DNA from 2 places in the Microbacterium insulae genome. Region 2 is predicted to be linked to the other one. Evidence: predicted binding sites of a transcription regulator. Region 2 holds the regulator's gene; the other holds the start of a gene.
What was found. Region 2 encodes LexA, which represses DNA repair genes until DNA is damaged. Its sites were predicted from a motif close to TCGAACANNTGTTCGA; they were not measured.
Positions count from the first base shown of each region.

Region 1: ACFQ0P_RS16010 (HNH endonuclease signature motif containing protein) is a predicted target of LexA. The motif match lies at 8,884-8,899, and genes of this name have one in related genera.

Region 1 is NZ_JBHTII010000002.1:697,754-708,579, reverse strand. It holds gene ACFQ0P_RS16060 (type II secretion system F family protein) at 1-742, shown strand, start outside; gene ACFQ0P_RS16055 (hypothetical protein) at 764-967, shown strand; gene ACFQ0P_RS16050 (TadE family protein) at 971-1,381, shown strand; gene ACFQ0P_RS16045 (TadE family protein) at 1,419-1,850, shown strand; gene ACFQ0P_RS16040 (pilus assembly protein TadG-related protein) at 1,847-2,305, shown strand; gene ACFQ0P_RS16035 (DUF5979 domain-containing protein) at 2,317-4,020, opposite strand; gene ACFQ0P_RS16030 (CsbD family protein) at 4,234-4,404, opposite strand; gene ACFQ0P_RS16025 (hypothetical protein) at 4,679-5,017, opposite strand; gene ACFQ0P_RS16020 (MFS transporter) at 5,014-6,327, opposite strand; gene prfB (peptide chain release factor 2) at 6,348-7,460, shown strand; gene ACFQ0P_RS16010 (HNH endonuclease signature motif containing protein) at 7,484-8,872, opposite strand; gene ftsE (cell division ATP-binding protein FtsE) at 9,021-10,139, shown strand; gene ftsX (permease-like cell division protein FtsX) at 10,136-10,826, shown strand, end outside.
Region 2 is NZ_JBHTII010000001.1:25,818-36,643, reverse strand. It holds gene ACFQ0P_RS00180 (prolyl oligopeptidase family serine peptidase) at 1-372, opposite strand, end outside; gene ACFQ0P_RS00175 (methylenetetrahydrofolate reductase) at 647-1,606, shown strand; gene metE (5-methyltetrahydropteroyltriglutamate--homocysteine S-methyltransferase) at 1,603-3,939, shown strand; gene ACFQ0P_RS00165 (hypothetical protein) at 3,936-5,417, opposite strand; gene lexA (transcriptional repressor LexA) at 5,488-6,168, opposite strand; gene ACFQ0P_RS00155 (LysM peptidoglycan-binding domain-containing protein) at 6,440-6,826, shown strand; gene ACFQ0P_RS00150 (histidinol-phosphate transaminase) at 6,841-7,935, shown strand; gene hisB (imidazoleglycerol-phosphate dehydratase HisB) at 7,932-8,540, shown strand; gene hisH (imidazole glycerol phosphate synthase subunit HisH) at 8,537-9,187, shown strand; gene priA (bifunctional 1-(5-phosphoribosyl)-5-((5-phosphoribosylamino)methylideneamino)imidazole-4-carboxamide isomerase/phosphoribosylanthranilate isomerase PriA) at 9,240-9,986, shown strand; gene ACFQ0P_RS00130 (SseB family protein) at 9,970-10,737, shown strand.

The DNA.
Region 1 (10,826 bases), on a different contig from region 2:
GGATCGCGATGCCGTGTGGCAAGCGATGCAGCGCCGGCTCTCCGAGATCGTGGGAGGTGAGGCATCCATCACGCGACGCCTGCGGCAGGCCGGACGTGGTGACGATGCGGCGGCGTTCCGCGGGCGGCAGCTCGCCTGGGCGGTGGTCGGTCTGGCAATCGGCGGCCTCGTGAGCGTGGCCGGCGTGATGCTCGGGCGAGCATCTCCCTCGCTGGCGGTTCTTCCGGTGCTCATCGCGGTGGGGGCGGCCCTCCTGCCCGACGCGCGTCTCACGCACGCGGCTCGCGCCCGGGTGGCGCGCATCGAGGAGGAGCTGCCGACGGTCCTGGAGTTCCTCGCGCTGTGCCTGTCGGCCGGTGAGGGGATCCGAGATGCGGTGAGACGCGTGAGCGATGTGGGCGCGGGCGATCTCACGCGGGAACTGCGTGCAGCGGTCGTCGAGGTCGGGACGGGGTCATCTCTTCCCGAGGCTCTCGCGGGTCTCTCCGGCCGTCTGGAGATCCCGGCCGTCTCGCGGGCCGTCGATCAGCTCGCTGCGGCCATCGAGCGCGGCGCGCCTCTCGCGCACGTGCTCCACGCGCAGGCGCTCGACGCCCGCGAGGACGCCAAGCGCGCCCTCATCGAGCGGGCCGGCCGCAAGGAGATCTACATGCTCTTCCCGCTCGTGTTCCTGATCCTTCCGCTGAGCGTCCTGTTCGCGGTGTTCCCCGGAGTGTTCATGCTCCGACTCGGCCTCGGCTGAGTCCTGTCCTCGAGGAGAGAAATGATCCGACGTCTGTTCGACCGTGCCGTCGCCCGCCTGCGGGCCGGGAGCATCGGCGTCCACCGCGACGAGCGGGGGGACGTGCCCGGCTGGGTCCTCATCACGCTTATGACCGCGGGGCTGGTCGTCGTGATCTGGGCCCTCGCCGGCCCGGCGCTCGCCTCGCTCTTCCAGCAGGCGATCTCGCGGGTGTCGGGCTTCTGACCCGTGTCCCGCGTCCACGCGAGAGCGACGGCCGCGGCCCGCGGCGACGAGGGGTCGAGCCCCGTCGAGTTCGTCCTGGTCGGGGCGCTGCTGACGTTCGCGACCCTCGCCGTTCTACAGCTCGGTCTCGCCGTGTACGTGAGGAACGTCGTCCACGACGCTGCGGTCGAGGGTGCGCACCACGCGGCACTCGCCGACACGTCTCCCGCCGACGGCCTCGCCCGGTCTCGCGACCTCATCTCCCGCACCGTCGGCGCCGAGTACGCGGCGGATGTCACCGTCCGTGAGACCGCGTCCTTCGGGTACCCGTCCGTCGAGGTGACGGTGCGCACGACGCTTCCCCTCCTCGGCCTGCTCGGCGCCCCCGGCGCACTGGAGGTGAGCGCGCATGCCCCCGTCGAGTCGTTCGACTGAGTCGCCCGGTTCGCGTCGTCGCGGCGCAGAGCCGGACGTGTGTGATCAGGGCTCGGCGGCGCTCGAGTTCATCCTCGTCGGCCTGCTCCTGCTGGTCCCTCTGGTGTACCTCGTCCTCGCACTCGGATCCATCCAGGGCCAGTCGCTCGGCGCCGAGGCGGGCGCTCGCCACGCCGCGCGAGCGATCGCCACCGCCGCCGACGCCCGTGATGCTTCCGAGCGGACGGACCGCGTGATCGGCTCGGTGATCGACGAATACGGCCTGGACCCCGACGCCGTCGAGGTCTCGCTCGAGTGCCGACCCGCAGCCGCGGGATGTCCGGCCGCCGGTGCGACGGTCGTCGTGACGGTGCGGACTACCGTGACGCTCCCGTTCGTGCCCTCTGTGCTCGGGCTCGACCGCATCGCGAGCATCCCGGTCGAAGCGACGGCGGTGCAGAAGGTGTCGCGGGTCTGGGGAAGCGGATGAGCCCCCTCACGCGCAGCGGTGACGCCGCCCGCCGCCCGCCGCACGCGCGCGACGGTGACGAGGGCGGCAGCGTCCTCCTGCTCACCCTCGGATACGCGCTCCTCGCGCTCGCCGTCGTGTTCGTCTGCGTCGACGCGACGAGCCTGTACCTCGCGCAGAAGCGGCTCGACTCCGTGGCGGATGCCGCCGCTCTCGCGGCAGCGGACGGCTTCGTCTTCGATGTCCGAGGCGAGGAGGCGGTCGCCATCCTCACGACGACGAGTGTCCGGGAGCAGGCCGAGGAGCTCGTCGCCGAGGTCGGCGGCGATGCCGTGTTGGTGGATGCCACGACCCCGGACGGCGTCTCGGCCCGGGTGACCGTCGCCGGGTCGTGGCATCCACCGATCTTCGCGCTCTTCGTGCCGGGCGGCGTGGATCTCGAGGCGACCGCCACGAGCCGCACCGCCCTGCGCTGACGGCTCGGGCGCTACGACACCCTGCTGCGCCGGCGACGCAGCTGCGTGAGGACGCCGACGGCGACGAGGAGGAGCCCGGCCACCGAGATCGCGGCAACGGCGCTGCCGTCGCCGCCCGTCGACGCGAGCGACGGGGGCCCGTCGACCGCCAGGGGAGTGGGCGGCGTCGAGATGATCGGGTTGGTGACGGTCACCGTGACCTCGACGTCGGCGGAGACCACCAGCGACTCGGTCGACAGGTGCGGTGCACCCCACGCCGCGCCGGTCACCGGATCAGGCGAGCGCTCGGCGAGGGTGACGACCGCCCCGACAGGGAGCGGCGGCGAAGTGACGGCGGTGCCGTCCGCCGGCAGTTCGAGGGTCCCTCCGCCTGCTTCGTAGCCCGGTCCGGCCGGGTACGTGTAGTCGAGGAGGAACGTCGCGTCGGACGGCACGAGCTGCGCGCCCGAGCCGGAGAGCTCCTTCGACGCCGAGAACACTCCGGTGGCGAGGCGGGCCTCATTCGTCAGCTCGACCGTCGCCACCGTGGCATTCGGGATCGCGAAGTCGTTCACCGAGAAGACGGGATCGGCCCACGCGATGCTCGATGGCTCCGTGGGCAGGACCTCCTCCAGGTGGACGATCGAGCCGGCGGGGAAGGCCTCGCTCGTCCAAGTCGTGCCGTCAGACACCTCGAACTGTCCCGAGTGGGTCGTGCCCTGCGGGTCGGTCACGGTGAACGTGCCGGTGAACGCGATGTCGACCGGTTCGCTGTGCCAGACGACGTCCTTGGTCACGGAGAAGCGGCCGACGGGTTCGCCCCCGCCGGTGCCGCCGCCGCCGCGCCGCACGACCTCGCCCGAGACGGTGACGGTGCGCTGACCCTCGATAGCGACCTCGGCGTCGTTGGTGTACGTCCGGGCGACGCCGCCGTCGGTGACGCGCGTCGTGTACAGGACCTTGTAGAAGTAGCCCGGCTCGCTGACGAAGGTGACGGTCGATCCGTCGGGCGAGACCGTGTAGGTGTCGGCCGGCTTCGGCCGCCAGCCGACAGGACTGGGTTCGCCCGTCGGCCCGATCCCCACGGCGTTCGCGTGCCGCACGGTGGTTCCCGGCAGGATCTCCTGGCCGGGGCCGGGAGTGTCGACCACCGTTACCGTCTCGCCTCCGACCATTCCTCCCGGCGGTGCCTTGACGCCGACGACCCACTCGATCGTGCCGGTCTCGGCGTCGTAGGTGCCGCCCTTGTAGTTGACGACGCCGTCGAACTCGCAGTTCGGCGCGCAGGTGTCTTCCGCGGGTGTCACCGTGATGTCCGCGGACACGTCGCCGAGGTCGAAGACGACCTCCTGGGTTTCGGTGACCTCGGTGGTCACGGTGGTCCAGAAGTTGAAGGTGCCGGAGAGGTTCCGAGGGTTCGCGGTGATGTACTCGGCATCCAGGTCGCAGACGAGCTGCGTGGCCGTGACCGTGCACCGACCCACCTCGGTGACCCCGTCCGACGCGACGAGCGAGAACTCGTCGGCATCGCCCTCGAGGCCCGGCGGCAGATCGATGACGAAGCCCGCGGGCGGCGTCGGGTTGTCGGGCAGCGACCAGGTCCCCGTGAGTTCGGCGTGTTCGCCGGACTCGACGGTCGACTGGACGAAGTCGAGCTCCGTGATCGTCGCCTCCGTCGCGAACGGCGGTGCCGCGTGGCCGCCCGCGGCCGCTGTCAGCGCGGTCAGAACGCCCACGATGACACCCGCGGCCAAGCCGGTGAATCGAGTACCTCTTCGATGTTGCATGTCTCCCCTTTGCAATCGCACGGTGAGTACGAGCCATCAGGGCGAGAAACGTGACGCGCGCGGGCGGAAAACTTCGGCGGATGTTGCCGCGCGGGGTCGACTCACGCGGGAGCCCGCGACACCCGTGGTGCCGCGGGCTCCCGCTCAGCGCGAAGAGGGACCTTACTTGAAGGTGTCCTTCACGTCCTCTGCCGCCTTCTTCGCCGAGGCCTCGACCTGGTCGGCCTTGCCCTCGGCGACGAGCTTGTCGTTGTCGGTGGCCTTGCCGACGGCCTCCTTGGCCTTGCCGGTGAGGTCCTGAGCGGCGTTCTTGATCTTGTCATCGAGTCCCATGGGGAGTGATCCAGGTGGCGAGGATCCACTGACGGCAGCCCTCGAGGGCGCCGCCCGAGTGAGGCGGGGGCTGGATGCCGCGGCCCTCAGTCAGCTCTCGCGATGCTCCGGGGCATCGGGTTCTCGTGCGTCCTGTCGTCCTGACCGGGGATGGCCGGCTGCGGCATCCCTCCCGCGCGGGCCGCGAGCGCGACGAGGACTACTTAGCGACTTCCTCGGCCCGGGCGGTCATCGCCCCGGGCAAACATCGGGCGAAGGATGGGGCGCGGTCCGGTCATCCGGCGGTGTTGAACCACTCCCGGCGGCGCGCAGCCTCGTCCGACCCCTCTTCGGGGTCGGAGGTGTCGTGCTCGGCGATGCGGCCCTCCTCCAGCGGGATGAACCGCAGGCACTCCGTGCAGAGAGCGCGCCCGTGGGGATAACCGTCGGCGCTGCGCGGAGCGGGCGACGCGGCGGCGCCGGAGCCGACACAGCGGGGTGGGTCGGCCGAGGCATCCGTCCACATGATCGTGCGATGGCGGTGCAGACCCGCGTGGTCGAGAGGCCGGGTGCACCGGCGGCCGAGATTGCGGCTTCGGCAGAAGCGCAGCGGTCCGACGTCGGCGGGGGTCATCCACGCACCCGCGGGATGAAGCGGGGCACCCACCGGACGAAAGCACCGGCGCCCAGCAGTCCGATCGCTCCGATCGCGCCCGTCGCGATCGAGAGAGTGGACACCGCCGCGATCGCCGACACCAGGAGCGGTGCGACCGCCCCGCCCGCGTCCGTGAGCGTGCGCCACGAACCGAGGAAGGGGGCTGGGTCGTCCTTGGGTGCGACATCCGCCCCCAGCGTGAGCAGGATACCGCTGGACAGGCCGTTGCCGACTCCGAGCACCGCGGAGAACATCGCGAACCACATCGCGTTCTGCGGGGTGTCGTGCGTGAACGCGAGGGCGATGAAGCCCGTGCCCATCAGCAGCATCGCGGGGAGTGCCGCCCACAGGCGTCCGAACCTGTCCATGACCTGCCCGCTGGCGTAGAAGAGGGCGAAGTCGATCGCGCCGGAGATGCCGACCACGAGGGCGATCGTCTGCGCGTCGAGCCCGATCGAGACGCCCCACAGCGGCAGCACGACCTGTCGCGCGGAGCGCACGGCGGCGAGGGATGCCGCGGCCAGCCCGAGCCGCGCCAGCACGCCGCGGAAGTGCCGCATCGTGCGGAACACCCCGGCGCGCCGGCCGTCGACCGTCGGAGCTGCGCGGAGCGAGGCCGTGATCGGCTCGCCCGTGTCCTCGACCGCCTCCGGGTCGTCGGTGCGCGTCGCGCGTGGCGCGGGCGGGGCGATCGCCGCCTCGGGATCGGGTCCGAAGAGGACGAGCAGGATCGTGGCGACGAGGCAGACGCCGAAGAACCACACCGCGGCGTGCTCGTCGCCGAACAGGGCGAGGAGCCCCGCCGCGACGAACGGGCCGACGAACATCCCGAGCCGGAACGTGCCGCCCAGCAGTGACAGTGCGCGTGCGCGGAACGCGAGCGGGACGCGCGTGGTCATGAACGAGTGGCGTGCCAGCCCGAACGCGGCCGCGCAGAAGCCGATGAGGAAGACGGATGCCGCGAGCACGCCGAGCGAAGGCGCGAAGGCGAGTGCGACCACCCCGCCGAGGGAGAGGATGCCGGCCGCGGTCATCGTGAGTCGTTCGCCCATGCGCGCGACGGCCCAACCGGCGGGGATGTTGCCGCACAGCTGACCGACGACGAGGGCGGAGGCGACGAGGGCGGCGGTCGCGATGTCAGCTCCGAGCTGCGCGGCGATGACGGGGATCAGGGGGAGGATCGCGCCCTCGCCGAGTGCGAACAGCACCGTCGGGCCGTAGATCATCGGGGCGAAGCGCCACAGCACTTCCCGGGCGGCGGGGGAGTCCGGGCGATCGCTCACGTGCATCCACGTTAGTCTGGAGTGTCATGCTCGAGCTCGATCTGTCCGCCGATATCCAGGCCCTGCGCTCCACGTTCGCCGACATCAAGGCGGTCGTGGACGTCGAGGCGCTCACCAGCGAGATCGCGCGACTCAGCGAGGAGGCGGGCGCCCCCGATCTGTGGGACGACGTCGAGAAGGCGCAGAAAGTGACGAGCACGCTCAGTCACCGTCAGGCGGCGCTCAAGCGCGTGGCCGACATCGAGCAGCGGCTCGATGACCTCGACGTGCTGGTCGAACTCGCGAACGAGATGGACGACGAGGACTCCGCCGAGGAGGCGCGGCACGAGCTCGCCGAGCTCGAGGACATCATCAGCCAGCTCGAGGTGCAGACGCTCCTGGACGGCGAGTACGACGACCGCTCGGCCGTCGTGACGATCCGCTCCGGTGCCGGCGGCGACGACGCCACCGACTTCGCTGAGATGCTCCTGCGCATGTACCTGCGGTGGGCCGAGCGTCACAAGTATCCCGTGAAGGTGATGGACACCTCCTACGCCGAGGGCGCGGGGATCAAGTCGGCGACCTTCGAGGTCGACGCTCCTTACGCGTACGGGACCCTGTCGGTCGAGGCGGGAACACACCGCCTCGCGCGGATCAGCCCGTTCGGCTCCGCCGACAAGCGCCAGACGTCGTTCGCCGCGGTCGAGGTCATCCCCGTCATGGAGGAGGCCGTCGAGGTCGACATCCCCGAGGGCGACATCCGCGTGGACGTCTTCCGCTCGTCCGGGCCCGGCGGACAGTCGGTCAACACGACGGACTCCGCGGTGCGCATCACCCACCTGCCGACGGGCATCGTCGTATCGATGCAGAACGAGAAGTCGCAGATCCAGAACCGCGCCGCCGCGATGCGGGTGCTGCAGACACGCCTGCTCCTGCAGAAGCGCGAGGAAGAGGCGGCGAAGAAGAAGGAACTCGCGGGCGTCATCACCGCGAGCTGGGGCGATCAGATGCGCTCGTACTTCCTCTACGGCCAGCAGCTCGTGAAGGATCTCCGCACCGGCCACGAGGTCGGCAACCCCGCGATCGTCTTCGACGGCGACCTCGACGGCTTCATCTCGGCGGGCATCCGCTGGCGCAAGCGCAAGGACGACGACGACTGACGCGTCGGGTGCGCTGACGCAGATCAGAACGGCGCATCCTGCGTGCGGCCCGACCCGGGCCGAAACGTCGGCCCGGACGCGAACACGGGACGTTCAGGTCTGACGAGGTACCGCCGACCGGTCGGTGAGGTCCACAGCAGGGCGCCCCCCTCGTCGGCGAGTTGCTCGATGGTCCAGCCTCCGTGGTGCTTGATCGTGTGATGCCCCTGACACAGGGGTGCGTGATTGTTCAGGGCAGTGGACCCGCCGTGCTCCCAGGCGATGTTGTGATCGATCTGGCATCGGTCTGCGGGGATGCCGCAACCCGGCGCCATGCACCTGTCGGCCCGCCATCGCACCAGGCGCCGCAGCGACGCCGGCGGTCGGTATCGGGTGCGACCGATCGAGAGGACCATGCCGGTCTCGGGGTGCGTGAGCACCCGCATCCATCCCTCATCGGCGCCGCCGCAGAGCTCTTTCGCGACCCCGAGCGGCACCGGACCGAGCCCCTCGACGGTTGCCGGGGCGATCCCTTCGGCGTGACGAGCGGCATCGTCGTGCGCGAGCAGCGCAAGGGCGGGGACGGTCACGGCGACACTCGCACGAATACCCGCGACCACTCCCGGGTGAGCGGCCATCGAACCCTCGATCAACAGGTCGCAGAGGACATCGGCGCGCGCCTGGTCGAGTGTGCGGGTGTCGAGCTCGGCGCTGCCCGACGGTGCGACAGGCTCGGCAGCAGCGGAAAGGCCGCGCCCGTCGTCCGCTCCTCTGCCGGTCAGCGCTTTCGCCATGGCTGTGATCCGCCCGTGGAGCGCGTGCGCTTCGACCGCGGGGAGGAGAGCGTGCAGCCAAGCCATTCCGTCGGCGGCGGGCTCGACCAGGACGCGTCGATCTTCAACCGCCCGCTCGTGCCGTTCGGTGAGGGTCGCGGACTCCTCCACCTCGATCAGTCGTCGCAATGAGCGTCGGAACGAGCCGACCGGGAGCTCCTCTGCCAGCTCCACGGCGCGAGTCGTCAGGCGAGCCCGCGTCGCCTCGCTCGCACCCTCGAGCAGTTCGACGAGAACCTGTGCGTGCCGCTCCGTCATCCGCGCCCGACCGAGCGAGTCGAGCGCGGCAGGGTAACGCTCGACGAGCGCCTCCGCCTGAGCCAGCAGCATCCCTGCGGCATGCTCGGTGATGCGCAGGGCGGACGCGAGCTCCAGCCGGACGGAGCGCTCGATCACTGCCGGAATCGCGGTTCCGTACGCGCCGCCATCGGCGAGCGCGTTGCGCCGCAGGTCGTCTATTCGCTGGAGCCGCTGGGCGGCCAAGACCGCCATCAGGTTCGCGACGTCTGCGACGAGATCGACATCGTCGGGCAGCGCGGGAGCCCACGCATCTTCGTCGTCGGTGACGATGTCACGCGGGTCGATCAGCTCGGGTTCCATGGCGATGACGTTAGAACATACCTACGACATCGAACGTCGCGCCGCGGATTCGTGGCGCGGCGTCGCGCGGGGGCATCGGGAACCCGGTCGCACGGCTCAGGGTGTCGCAGGAGGAGAGCGGCAGTCGGCCGCTTAGGCTCGATAGGCCATGATCCGGTTCGAGAACGTCACGAAACGCTATAAGGGCACTTCGAAGCCTGCCCTGAACAACGTCGACTTCGAGGTGCTGCGCGGGGAGTTCGTGTTCCTCGTCGGCGCCTCCGGATCGGGGAAGTCCTCCTGCCTGCGCATGGTGCTGCGCGAAGAGACGCCGTCCGATGGGCGCGTGGTCGTGCTCGGGCGCGACCTCCGCACCCTCTCGAACCGCAAGGTGCCGTACTTCCGGCGCCACATCGGCGCCGTCTTCCAGGACTTCCGGCTGCTGCCGGGGAAGACGGTCTTCCAGAACGTCGCGTTCACGCTCCAGGTGACGGGGTCGTCGCGCGGGTACATCCAGCAGACGGTGCCCGAGGTGCTGGCTCTGGTCGGCCTGGACGGCAAGGAGAAGCGGCTTCCCCACGAACTCTCCGGTGGTGAGCAGCAGCGCGTCGCGATCGCACGCGCTCTCGTGAACCGCCCCCAGGTGCTGCTGGCCGACGAGCCGACCGGGAACCTCGACCCGGCGACGTCCATCGACATCATGCAGCTGCTCGCGCGCATCAACGGCGGCGGGACCACGGTGGTCATGGCCACGCACGAGGCCGGTTTCGTCGACCAGATGCAGCGTCGCGTCATCGAACTCCGCCACGGCGAGATGGTCCGCGACGAACGTCACGGCGGCTATGGCGACACGTCGGGCCTGCCGAGCCTCGCCCCCCAGGAGGAGCGCGGCGCGGCAGCCGTGGCCGCCCTCACCGCCGTGCTCGAAGTCCAGCGCGAAGCGGCCGCCGCCGCGGCGGCCGGGCTCGACCCGACTGCCGTCACGAGGGACGAGTCGTCGGATGCCCCCGCCGAGCGGGAGACGGATCCCTCGACTGCGCCGGACGCCGCGGCCGAGGCATCCGCTCCGGCCATTCCGCCCCGCCCGGCGCCGCCTACCCCCACGGCGCCCGAACCCGAGTCCGAACGAGAACCCGAGTCCGACCCCGAACCCCAGCCGGCGCCCGTCTCGCACACCCAGCCGATCCCCGTCGCCGACATCCCCGAGGTCGACGTCGCCGAACTCGGTCTCGCCGACCGTCTCGGACTCGACCGGCGAGATGACGACGAAGTGGGGCCGACGTCATGAGGGCCGGACTGATCCTGGGCGAGGCCTTCTCCGGACTGAGGCGCAACGCGTCGATGGTCGTCTCGGTCGTACTCGTGACGTTCGTGTCGCTGACGTTCGTCGGGGCGGCGATCCTCATGCAGATGCAGATCGCGACGATGAAGGATTTCTGGGTCGACCGGGCCCAGGTCGCCATCTACATGTGCACGGCGATCTCGCAGGCGCCGACGTGCACGGACGGCGTGGCATCGGAGGAGCAGCTCGCGGCCGTCCAGGAGAAGCTCGAAGGTCCCGCGCTGGCGCCGCTCATCCGCGACGTCCGATTCGAGGACAGCGAGGAGGCGTATCAGAACGTCATCGAGTTGCTCGGCGAGGACTACGCGAGCGTCATCACTCCCGACCAGCTTAACGAGACGTTCTGGATCAACCTCATCGACCAGAATCAGTCCGACGTCATCATCGAGGCGTTCGGCGGAACCGATGGTGTCGAGGAGGTGCAGGACCAGCTGCAGTATCTCGAGCCGCTCTTCTCCGCCCTCACCGTCGCGACCTACATCGCGGTCGGCATCGCCGCCCTGATGCTCATCGCGGCCGTCCTCCTGATCGCCACGACCATCCGGCTCTCGGCCTATGCGCGACGGCGTGAGCTGGGGATCATGCGCCTGGTCGGAGCATCCAATCGCTTCATCCAGACGCCGTTCGTGCTGG
Region 2 (10,826 bases):
CAGTCCGCCGAACCGCACGTCGCCGCCGTCGGGCGTGAGCGGATGCGGTGCCGCGGCGCCGTCGGACATCCAGACGCGCTGGTCCGCCTTCTCGACGAACACCAGACGCTTCCCGTCCACCGCGGTCCAGGCGCCGCCGCCGTACTCGTGCACCCGCGAGCGCGCACTCCACGGCGGAGGGATCAGGTCGGAGACAGCACCGGATGCCGCACGCCGGCGCACCGCGGTGCGGCCCGCCTCCTCGGCCACCGTCTCGCCCCACCACACCTCGTCACCCACGTAGCGGGCGCCTTCGATGCGCGCGGACGCCGCCGAGACCGCCCGGGCGGACAGCGGGGAGGGCCAGGTGCCGTAGGGCCGGGGAGTGCTCACGAGACCACGCTAGGCGAAACAGTCCGGGTGAGCCTGTCGAAACAGTTCTGTTGAGCCTGTCGAAACAGTTCTGTTGAGCCTGTCGAAACACAAGGTCACAGGGAGAGCCCGCCCGCCGCCACTGGGCTAGCTTGGTCCCATCGTCGCCCGGGCCATCCCGGGCAGGGAGCGACAGCCGAGCCCGGCACCCGCCCGCGATGACCACCGCGCCACCGGACTCCGGCGGCGCGACCGTCCGCGGCCGTCCGGCCCTTCGTCCCTCCGAGAGCACGCCATGTCGATCGACCTCAGCACCCCTCCGGTGCCGTTCTCGTTCGAGGTATACCCGCCGAAGTCCGATGCCGGGGTCCTCGCCCTGCACGAGACGATCCGTCGGCTCGCCGCCGCGGGTCCGCGATTCATCTCGGTCACCTACGGCGCGGGCGGCTCCACCGGCGGGCGGTCTCTCGATCTGCTCCGTCACATCCTCACCGAGACATCGGTGGCTCCTCTCGCGCACCTCACGTGCGTCGGCAACACCTACGCCGGCGCGAACGCCCTGATCCGCGAGTTCCTGGACGCCGGCATCACCGGTTTCCTCGCGCTGCGCGGCGACCCGCCGGCCGGTGCGGAGGAGGGTGAGGAGTTCCTCGGCGACCTGGAGAGCTCGGCTCAGCTGGTGCAGCTCATCGACCGCGTCCAGGCCGAGCGCGCGCCCTACACGGAGCGCCCGATCCCCGGTGTCCCCGGCGCGGCGCGGGTCGAACCGCGGCAGAAGGTCGACATCGCGGTCGCAGCGTTCCCCAACGGGCACCCGCGGTCGCGGCATCCCCGCGAGCACATCGACGCGCTGCTGGCGAAGCAGGCGGCCGGAGCGACGCTCGCCATCACCCAGCTGTTCTTCCACGCCGACGACTATCTCGCCTTCGCGCAGCGGTCGCGCGAAGCCGGCGTCACCATCCCGATCCTGCCCGGCATCATGCCGATCACGTCTCCGGCACGGCTCCGGCGCGTCCTCGAGCTGACCGGCGAGGACCTGCCGTCCGAGCTCGCGATACCGCTCGAGGTCGAGCCCACCGCCGAGGGGCAGCGCGCGGTGGGGATCGCCCACGCCGCCGGCCTCGCCCGAGACGTGGTGGCCGGCGGTGCGCCGGGCGTCCACCTCTACGCCTTCAACAGCCATGACACGGTGCTCGCGGTGCTCCGCGACGCCGGCATCCTCACCCACCCCCTCGAACAGGAGGCCGCACGATGACCGACCCCACTCCCGCCTTCCCCCGCGGAACGATCCTCGGATACCCGCGGATCGGCCGCCGCCGCGAGCTCAAGCGCGCCGTCGAGTCCCACTGGAAGGGCGCGATCGACGAGGCCGCGCTCGAGCAGACCGCGGCAGACCTGCGACGTGCCACGCGCGAGCGCCTGGCCGAGCTCGGGCTGGGCCGCGACGACTCCTCGATCCCCGAGTCGTTCTCCTACTACGACCAGGTGCTGGATGCCGCGGCCGCGGTGGGCGCCCTGCCTGAGCGATTCGCCGGCCTGCGCGAAGCCGACGGCACGGTCGGCCTCGCCGCGTACTTCACCGCGGCGCGCGGCGAGGGGGAGAACGCGCCCCTCGAGATGACCAAGTGGTTCGACACCAACTACCACTACCTCGTGCCCGAGATCGGCCCCGAGACGTCCTTCGCCCTCTCGAGCGACCGCTTCGCCCGCCAGGTGGCGGAGGCGAAGGCCGACGGCTTCACCGTCCGCCCGGTCGTCGTGGGCCCCGTGACGCTGCTCGCGCTCGCGAAGGCGACGGATGCCTCGCCCGACGGCTTCGATCCCCTCCGTCGCCTCGACGACCTCCTCCCGGTCTACGCGGAGCTGCTCGCGTCGCTCCGGGCGGTCGGCGCCGAATGGGTTCAGCTGGACGAGCCGGCGCTCGTGAGCGAGAGCCTTCCCGCGTCCGCGGACGCGCTCGCTGCGGCGGCGGAGCGCGCGTATGCGATGCTCGGCGGGTCCGCCGACCGCCCGGCCATCCTCGTGACGGCCGGTTACGCGCAGCTCTCGACCGAGGCGTGGACCGTGCTCGCCGCGGCGCCCGTCGAGGCGCTCGCGATCGACCTCACGCGCGGCGCCGTCCCCGCCCCCGCTGCCGGCCTGGACGGAAAGGTCCTCGTGGGAGGGGTCATCGACGGGCGCAACATCTGGCGCGGCGACCTCGCGGGCGCCTGGGCCACGCTCGAGGATCTCGGCAGGCTGGGCGCCGCGCAGATCTCCGCCGGCACCTCGACGTCCCTGCAGCACGTCCCGCACGACGTCGCCGACGAGTCCGCGCTCGACCCGCGCCTGGTGTCGTGGCTCGCGTTCGCCGACCAGAAGACGGCTCAGGTGGTGACGCTCGCGCGCGGGCTCTCCGAGGGAGCCGATGCCATCGCCGGGGAGGTGGCCGAGGCATCCGCCGCCCTCGCCGACCGTCGCAGCGCCCCCGGTGTGCGCGACGGCGCCGTCCGCGAGCGCGCCGCCGCCCTCACGCAGGCGGACTTCTCGCGGGTCGATTATGCCGCGCGCGTGGCCGCACAGCAGGAGGCGCTCGGCCTGCCCGTGCTCCCGACGACGACGATCGGCTCGTTCCCGCAGACCGGCGACATCCGCCGTGCCCGCGCGCGCCATGGGAAGGGCGAGATCACGACGGAGGAGTACGAGCAGTTCCTCCGCGACGAGATCGCCCGCGTGGTGACGCTCCAGGAGGACCTCGGTCTCGACGTCCTCGTGCACGGCGAGGCGGAGCGCAACGACATGGTGCAGTACTTCGCCGAGAACCTCGACGGGTTCGAAGTGACCCAGAACGGCTGGGTGCAGTCGTACGGCTCCCGCGCCACCCGGCCGTCGATCCTGTGGGGCGATGTGTCGCGTCCGGCGCCCATCACGGTGGCCTGGTCGGCCTTCGCGCAGTCGCTGACCGAGAAGCCGATGAAGGGGATGCTCACCGGACCGGTCACGATCCTGGCGTGGTCGTTCGTGCGCGACGACCAGCCGCTCGCCGACACGGCGAACCAGGTGGCGCTCGCCCTGCGCGACGAGATCGCCGACCTGGAGGCCGCCGGAATCGGCGTGATCCAGGTCGACGAGCCCGCACTCCGCGAGCTGCTGCCGCTGAAGCGGAACGACCAGCCGTCGTACCTCGAGTGGTCGGTCGGCTCGTTCCGTCTCGCCACCGCCGGGGCGGCGGAGTCCACCCAGGTCCACACCCACCTGTGCTACTCCGAGTTCGACGTCGTCATCGACGCGATCGCGGCTCTCGACGCCGATGTGACGTCGATCGAGGCGGCCCGAAGCCGCGGAGAGGTCATCGGGGACATCGCCGCGTCCGGGTTCACGCACGGTGTCGGCCCGGGTGTGTACGACATCCACTCGCCGCGCGTGCCGTCGGTCGCCGAGGTCGCGGATCTGCTGGACCGCGCCGCCACCGAGCTCCCCCTCCGGCAGGTGTGGGTCAACCCGGACTGCGGGCTCAAGACGCGCGGCTACGACGAGACCGTCGCGTCGCTGCGCAACATCATCGAGGCGACGCGGTCGATCCGCGACAAGGTCGGGGCGACCGTCTAGCGCTTCGGGCCCTTCTTCGCGGGGGCGGATGCCGCGGCCCCGGTGGCCGCGGCATCCGGCGTTCCGGCGGGCACGACCTCGTCTGCGGCCACCGTCTCGCCGGCGAGCACGAGGGCGTCCGCGTCGTCCGTGTCGACGATCTCGGACGCCTCCGCCTCGGCGCGCTCCTCCGCGCGTCGCTGCAGGATCTCCAGCAGCCACGCGACCACGAAGGCCACCACGATCACGAGCACCAGGTCGCCGAAGGACAGCGGGCGCAGAGCGAAGAGCCACAGCACGGCCAGCACGGCGATCACGGTGCGCACGAGCACCTTGTAGCGGGCGAGCCACGCACCGAATCCGCCGGTGTCCATGCCGCGAGCGGCCAGCTGCCGGCGCGCCGAGGCGTTGAGGCCGCCGACCGCGTCGCGGGTGGTCCGGGCGGCCGTCGACCTGCCCATGGCCCAGCCGAGCAGGGCGATGAAGACGCCGAGGACGCACAGCACGACGGCGGTGTGGGTCATGGCCCCGACCAGCTGGCTGTAGATCACGTCGAGCGCTGACGGGGAGAGCCCGAGGTCTCCCGCGACGATCCCCATCGCGGTGCTGCCGATGGAGAGGGTCGCGGCGAGCGCTCCCGCGCCGACCGCGATGCCCAGGCCGGTGCCCAGGACGGCGACGCTGCGGCGGCGGGCGAGCGCGATGCCGAGGCCGAACAGCGCGAGGGTGATGACGGGAATCCACCAGCCGAGAGTGGTGGCGAGCGCGTACGCGGTCCGGATGGCGGCGAGGTTGTCGCCCTCGCCGATGATCACGACGCGATCGATGGCCGGGATCAGCTGGGCGGCGCTGATCCCGCGGTCCACCAGTCGCTGCTTCACGTTGTCGACGATGGCACCCAGCTGGATGCCGACACCCTCGTCCGTGCGGACGACGAGACCGCCGCCGTCGGACGTCGCGGCCGTGGTGAGGGCGCGGTGCGCCGCGCGCGTCGCCGTCGCCCAGACGTCGGCGAAGGCATCCGATTCCACCACCCGCGTGACCGCGCCGCTCACGAGGTTCTCCAGGCCGTCGGCGGCCGGCTGCTGCAGGAGCGCGAGGGCCTGGGCGGCGCGCGGCGGGAAGCCGTCGATCGAGGTGATGCCGTCGAAGACGTTGGCGGTTAGCTGATCGAAGTCCACCTGGGCCGAGATCGCCTCCATCGTCTCGTCGATGATCATCGCCTGGACGGCGGTGTCGTCTACGAGGGGTGCGAGCGTGGAGACGAACGCGTCCTCCTCGACGAGCTGGACCCGCGCCCACGCCGACACGATCGACACGGGCACCAGGATCGCCGCCACGACGATGCAGATCGCGGAGACCGCCGCTCGCCAGCGTCCCCCGGTGACCGGTGGTGTCTGCGCGGGGGCGGCTCCGGCGGACAGCCGGGCATTCTCTGACTCCAGCTCGCGGATACGCGCGGCGAGGGCATGGGCGTCCTGGGTGTCGATGTCGCTCATGGCGACATTCTGCCCATCTTGCGTACGCGCGCGGGAAGATTCACCCGCGGCGGGTGATCGCCCGTGCCGTTCAGACGGCGCGGAGAACGGCGACCACCTTGCCCAGCACGACGGCCTCGTCGCCGAGGATCGGCTCGAAGGCGGAGTTGCGGGGCAGGAGCCACGTGTGACCGTCGCGCTGGCGGAAGGTCTTGACGGTCGCCTCGCCGTCGAGCATCGCCGCGACGATCTCGCCGTTCTGGGCGTCGGGCTGCGAGCGGACGACGACCCAGTCGCCGTCGCAGATGGCGGCGTCGATCATCGAGTCGCCCGACACCTTGAGCATGAACAGGTCGCCTTTCCCGACGAGCTGACGGGGGAGGGGGAAGATCTCCTCCACCTGCTGCTCGGCGGTGATGGGCACGCCTGCGGCGATCCTTCCGACGAGGGGCACCAGAGCTGCGTCGCCCACCGACGGGGCGGAGTCCGCCGGGCTCTCCGTCGCCACCCCCGGGAGATCGATGAGCACCTCCATCGCACGCGTCTTTCCCGCGTCGCGCCGGAGATACCCGCTCAGCTCGAGCTGATTGAGCTGGTGCGTCACGCTCGACAGCGACTTGAGGCCGACGGCATCGCCGATCTCGCGCATGCTCGGCGGATAGCCGTGACGGACGATCGAGCGCTGGATGACCTCGAGGATCGCGCGCTGCTTGTCGCTCAGGCTCTTGCGGCGACGCGTCTGCGGTCGCTCGCGCCCGGGGGCGTCGCTCATGTCCGGCTCCTGTCTCGCCGCCTCCCGGCGGCGCGGGGAGTGCAGCGGTCTTCGAATGTCGGAGGCCCGTGGTGGGGTACTCGTATCGAAACCGTATCCGGCTTCGTGGTCCGAACGGGGCAGCTTCACCGCGTGTCGCGTTCGACGATCACTCACCGTATCCGGCTGTTGACATCGTAGAACATCGAAGATAACTTCGGTACAGAGGTTCGCATCCCCCGCTCCCGGCCGAGCGGCGGATGCGAACCTCCCCCCACCAGGAGGAGCAGAAATGACCGCGATCGGCATCACGACCCCGTCGTTCGGCACCCGCGCATTCGCAGGGGAGCGTCATCGCACGCGCCTGCGCCTGACCGTGCGCGGACGCCGCGTCCTGGCGTCGCTCGCCGCGCTGCCGGCGGTCATCGCGATCGCCCTCGCCCTCGTCTCCGGCGGCACGGCGCTCGCTTCGCGCGAAGACGGTGCGGTAGCGGGGAGCTTCGAGACCGTGACGGTGTCCCACGGCGATTCGCTGTGGTCGATCGCCGAAGCGGTGGCGCCCCAGGCCGATCCGCGCGACGTCGTCGATGCGATCGTCCGTCTCAACGCACTCGACGGAGTGACGGTGCAGGCGGGTCAGAGCATCGCGATCCCCGCGGAGTACGCGTCGCAGCGCTGACGACGCGCTCTACCATGGGAGGGGTGAGTCCCCGCCTCGAAGACCTGCCCTTACGCGACGATCTCCGCGGAATGACGCCGTACGGCGCACCGCAGGCTCCGCTTCCGGTCGCCCTGAACGTGAACGAGAACACCCATCCCGTTCCGCAGGACGTCGCCGACGACATCCTGGACGCCGTCGCACTCGCCCTGCGCGAGGTGAACCGCTACCCCGACCGCGAGTTCACGGAGCTCCGCGAAGGATTCGCCGCCTACCTCGGGCACGGCCTGACGCGTGACCAGATCTGGGCGGCGAACGGCTCGAACGAGGTCCTCCAGCATGTGCTCCAGGCGTTCGGCGGTCCGGGGCGCACGGCGTTCGGCTTCGCGCCCACCTATTCGATGTACCCCCTGCTGACCCGCGCGACCGGGGCCGAATGGATCGCCGGCGGGCGGGGGGTGGACTACACGATCCGGGCCGACGACGCGGCGGCGCAGGTGGCGGATGCCGCGCCCGACGTCGTGTTCCTGTGCTCTCCGAACAACCCCACCGGCACGCCCCTCGGCCTCGACGTCATCGAGGCGGTCTACGACGCCGCGCCGGGCGTCGTCGTGGTCGACGAGGCGTACTTCGAGTTCGCGCCCCGTGACGAGCGGTCGGCCCTCACGATGCTCCCCGGCCGGGAGCGCCTCGTCGTGTCGCGCACGATGAGCAAGGCCTTCGCGTTCGCCGGTGCCCGCGTGGGGTATCTCGCCGCCGATCCGGCGCTCATCGACGCGCTGCGCCTCGTGCGCCTGCCCTATCACCTGAGCGCGCTCACGCAGGCTGCGGCATCCGCTGCCCTTCGCCACGCCCCCACGATGCTGCGCATGGTCGATGAGATCGTCGGCCAGCGGGATCGCATCTCGGCCACCGTGGAGGCCCTGGGATACACCCCCCACGAGTCCTGGACGAACTTCGTCCTCTTCGGGGGCGTCGACAACCCGTCGTCGACGTGGCAGGCCCTCTACGACCGAGGAGTGCTCATCCGCGACGTCGGCATCCCGCACCACCTGCGCGTGACCGCGGGCACCGAGGACGAGACGACGGCGTTCCTGGACGCGCTCGCCTCGATAGGATCGGACGCATGAGCGCCGCCCCGCGTACCGCGTCCCTCCGCCGGGCGACGAGCGAATCGACCGTCGAGCTCGAGCTCGACCTCGACGGAGCGGGTCGGAGCCGCATCGACACGACGGTTCCCTTCTTCGACCACATGCTGACGGCGTTCGCGAAGCACTCGCTGACCGATCTCACGGTCCGCGCCTCGGGCGACACCGACATCGACGCGCACCACACCGTCGAGGACATCTCGATCGTCCTGGGCCAGGCGATCCGCGAGGCGCTCGGCGACAAATCCGGCATCTCGCGGTACGGCGACGCGCTGGTCCCGCTGGACGAAGCGCTCGCGCAGGCCGTGGTCGACATCAGCGGTCGGCCGTACCTCGTCCACACCGGTGAGCCCGCAGGCTTCGAGCACCACCTGATCGGCGGCCACTTCACGGGGTCGCTCGTGCGACACACCTTCGAGGCCATCTCGTTCCACGCGGCGCTCACCGTGCACGTGCGGCTGCTCGCCGGTCGTGATCCGCACCACATCGCCGAAGCGGAGTACAAGGCGTTCGCGCGCGCCTTCCGGAAGGCGAAGGCGCTCGATCCGCTCGTCGACGGCATCCCCAGCACGAAGGGCGCTCTGTGAGCTCCAGACCCGTCGTCGCCGTCCTGGATTACGGGTCCGGCAACGTCCACTCGGCGGTCAAAGCCCTCGACGCCGCGGGTGCCGATGCGCGGCTGACCTCCGATCGCACGCTCATCCGAGATGCCGATGGTCTCGTCGTCCCGGGGGTCGGGGCGTTCCGCGCCGTCATGGAGTCGCTGCGGTCCATCCGCGGCGGCGAGCTCATCGGACGCCGGCTGGCCGGCGGACGCCCGGTGCTCGGGATCTGCGTCGGCATGCAGGTCCTGTTCGAGCGCGGCGTCGAGCGGGGTGTCGACACGGAGGGACTGGCGGAGTGGCCGGGCGCCGTCACCGAACTCGACGCTCCGGTTCTGCCTCACATGGGCTGGAACACCGTCGAGCCGGGTGAGGGGTCCCGCCTGTTCCGAGGCCTCGAGCACGAGCGCTTCTACTTCGTCCACTCGTTCGGAGCGCAGCAGTGGGCCCTCGACGTCCAGGCCCCGTTCCCGCAGCCCGTTCTCACGTGGTGCACCTACGGGCAGCCTTTCCTCGCTGCCGTCGAGAACGGGCCTCTCTCCGCGACGCAGTTCCACCCCGAGAAGTCGGGGGATGCCGGCATCCGACTTCTCGCGAATTGGATCGACGGCCTCGCCGGGGATACCCTCTGAGATCGTGCCGTCGGCGGGAGCGCCGTCCCGAGACCTTTCCGCACGAGGAGCCATGAACGATTTCGCCTCAACGCCCGAACTGATCCTGCTTCCCGCGGTCGACGTCGCCGACGGCAAGGCCGTCCGCCTCACCCAGGGAGAGGCCGGAACCGAGACGAGCTACGGCGACCCCGTCGACGCGGCACTGGACTTCGCGCGGCAGGGCGCCCGGTGGATCCACCTCGTCGACCTCGACGCGGCGTTCGGCCGCGGCTCGAACGCGGGCATCATGCGCAAGGTCATCAAGCAGGTCCGCGGGGTCCAGGTGGAGCTGTCCGGCGGCATCCGCGACGATCGCACGCTCCAGGCCGCGCTCGAGAGCGGTGCCGCGCGCATCAACCTCGGCACCGCCGCGCTCGAGAACCCGGAGTGGGCCGCCGACGTGATCGGCCGCTACGGCGACGTGATCGCCGTGGGGCTGGACGTGCGCGGCACGACTTTGGCCGCGCGCGGATGGACCCGCGAAGGCGGCGATCTGTGGACCGTGCTCGACCGCCTGGAGTCGGCGGGCTGCAGCCGCTACGTCGTCACCGACGTGACCAAGGACGGCACGCTCCAGGGTCCCAACGTCGAGCTGCTCCGCGAGATGACCGCCCGCACTCCCAAGCCGATCGTCGCCTCGGGCGGCGTGTCGAGCCTGGATGACATCGCGGCGCTGCGCGAGCTCGTGCCGCTCGGCGTCGAGGGCGCGATCGTGGGCAAGGCCCTCTATGCGGGCGCCTTCACGCTCGCCGAGGCACTGGATGTCGCCGGACACTGATCCCGGCTCCGACTCGGCCGGAGTGCCGTGGGAGGGGCGCAGCTTCCACGCCAATCCGCACGCCGGCGATGACGGGTCGGCCGACCCCGCGCTCCTGGCGGCCCTCACGCGGTTCCGGGCGGGGGAGGGCAGCCAGGTCGAGGTCGTCGAGGCCTATCGGTCCGCGCGCCTGCTCATCCCGCTCCTCGCCGAGAAGGGCGACGAAGGCGTCGGCGCCCACGGGCTCGCGGTCGACAAGACCCAGGAGCTGTCGATCGTGACCGTCGCGGCGCCCGACGGACGACGGGTCCTCCCGGTTTTCACGTCGGTGGACGCCATGCAGCGATGGGATGCCTCGGCCCGTCCGGTTCCGGCCGAGGGCGTGCGCACGGCGGCCGCGGCATCCGCCGACGACACCGATCTCATCGTCATCGATCCGGGGTCTCCCACCGAGTTCGTGCTCCGGCGGCCCGCGCTGTGGGCGATGGCCCAGGGGCAGCCGTGGGAGCCGAGCTTCCTCTCGCCTGACGTGTTCGCCGGGCTCCAGGCGAGCATCGGCGGCGAGCTGGCGGTGATCGATCTCTCCGTCGAGGCGGGGGACCCGGATGCGCGCCTGCGGGGGCCGGAGCTCGTCGTCCGCCTCCAGCTGATCCACGGCCTCGCGCAGGCGGAGCTCGACGCCGTCCTGTCGCGGCTGGCCACGCGCTGGGCGGCGGACGACCGTATCGCGGTGCTCGTCGACTCGCTCGCCGTCAAGCTCCTGCGCGCCTGACACGTATTCCGCGGCGGCTCCCGCCCCTCGTGTGGTGCAGGCCGCAGATCGCCCGGCGGCCTCTTGCCCGAGTCCGCGCGGAGGCGGAG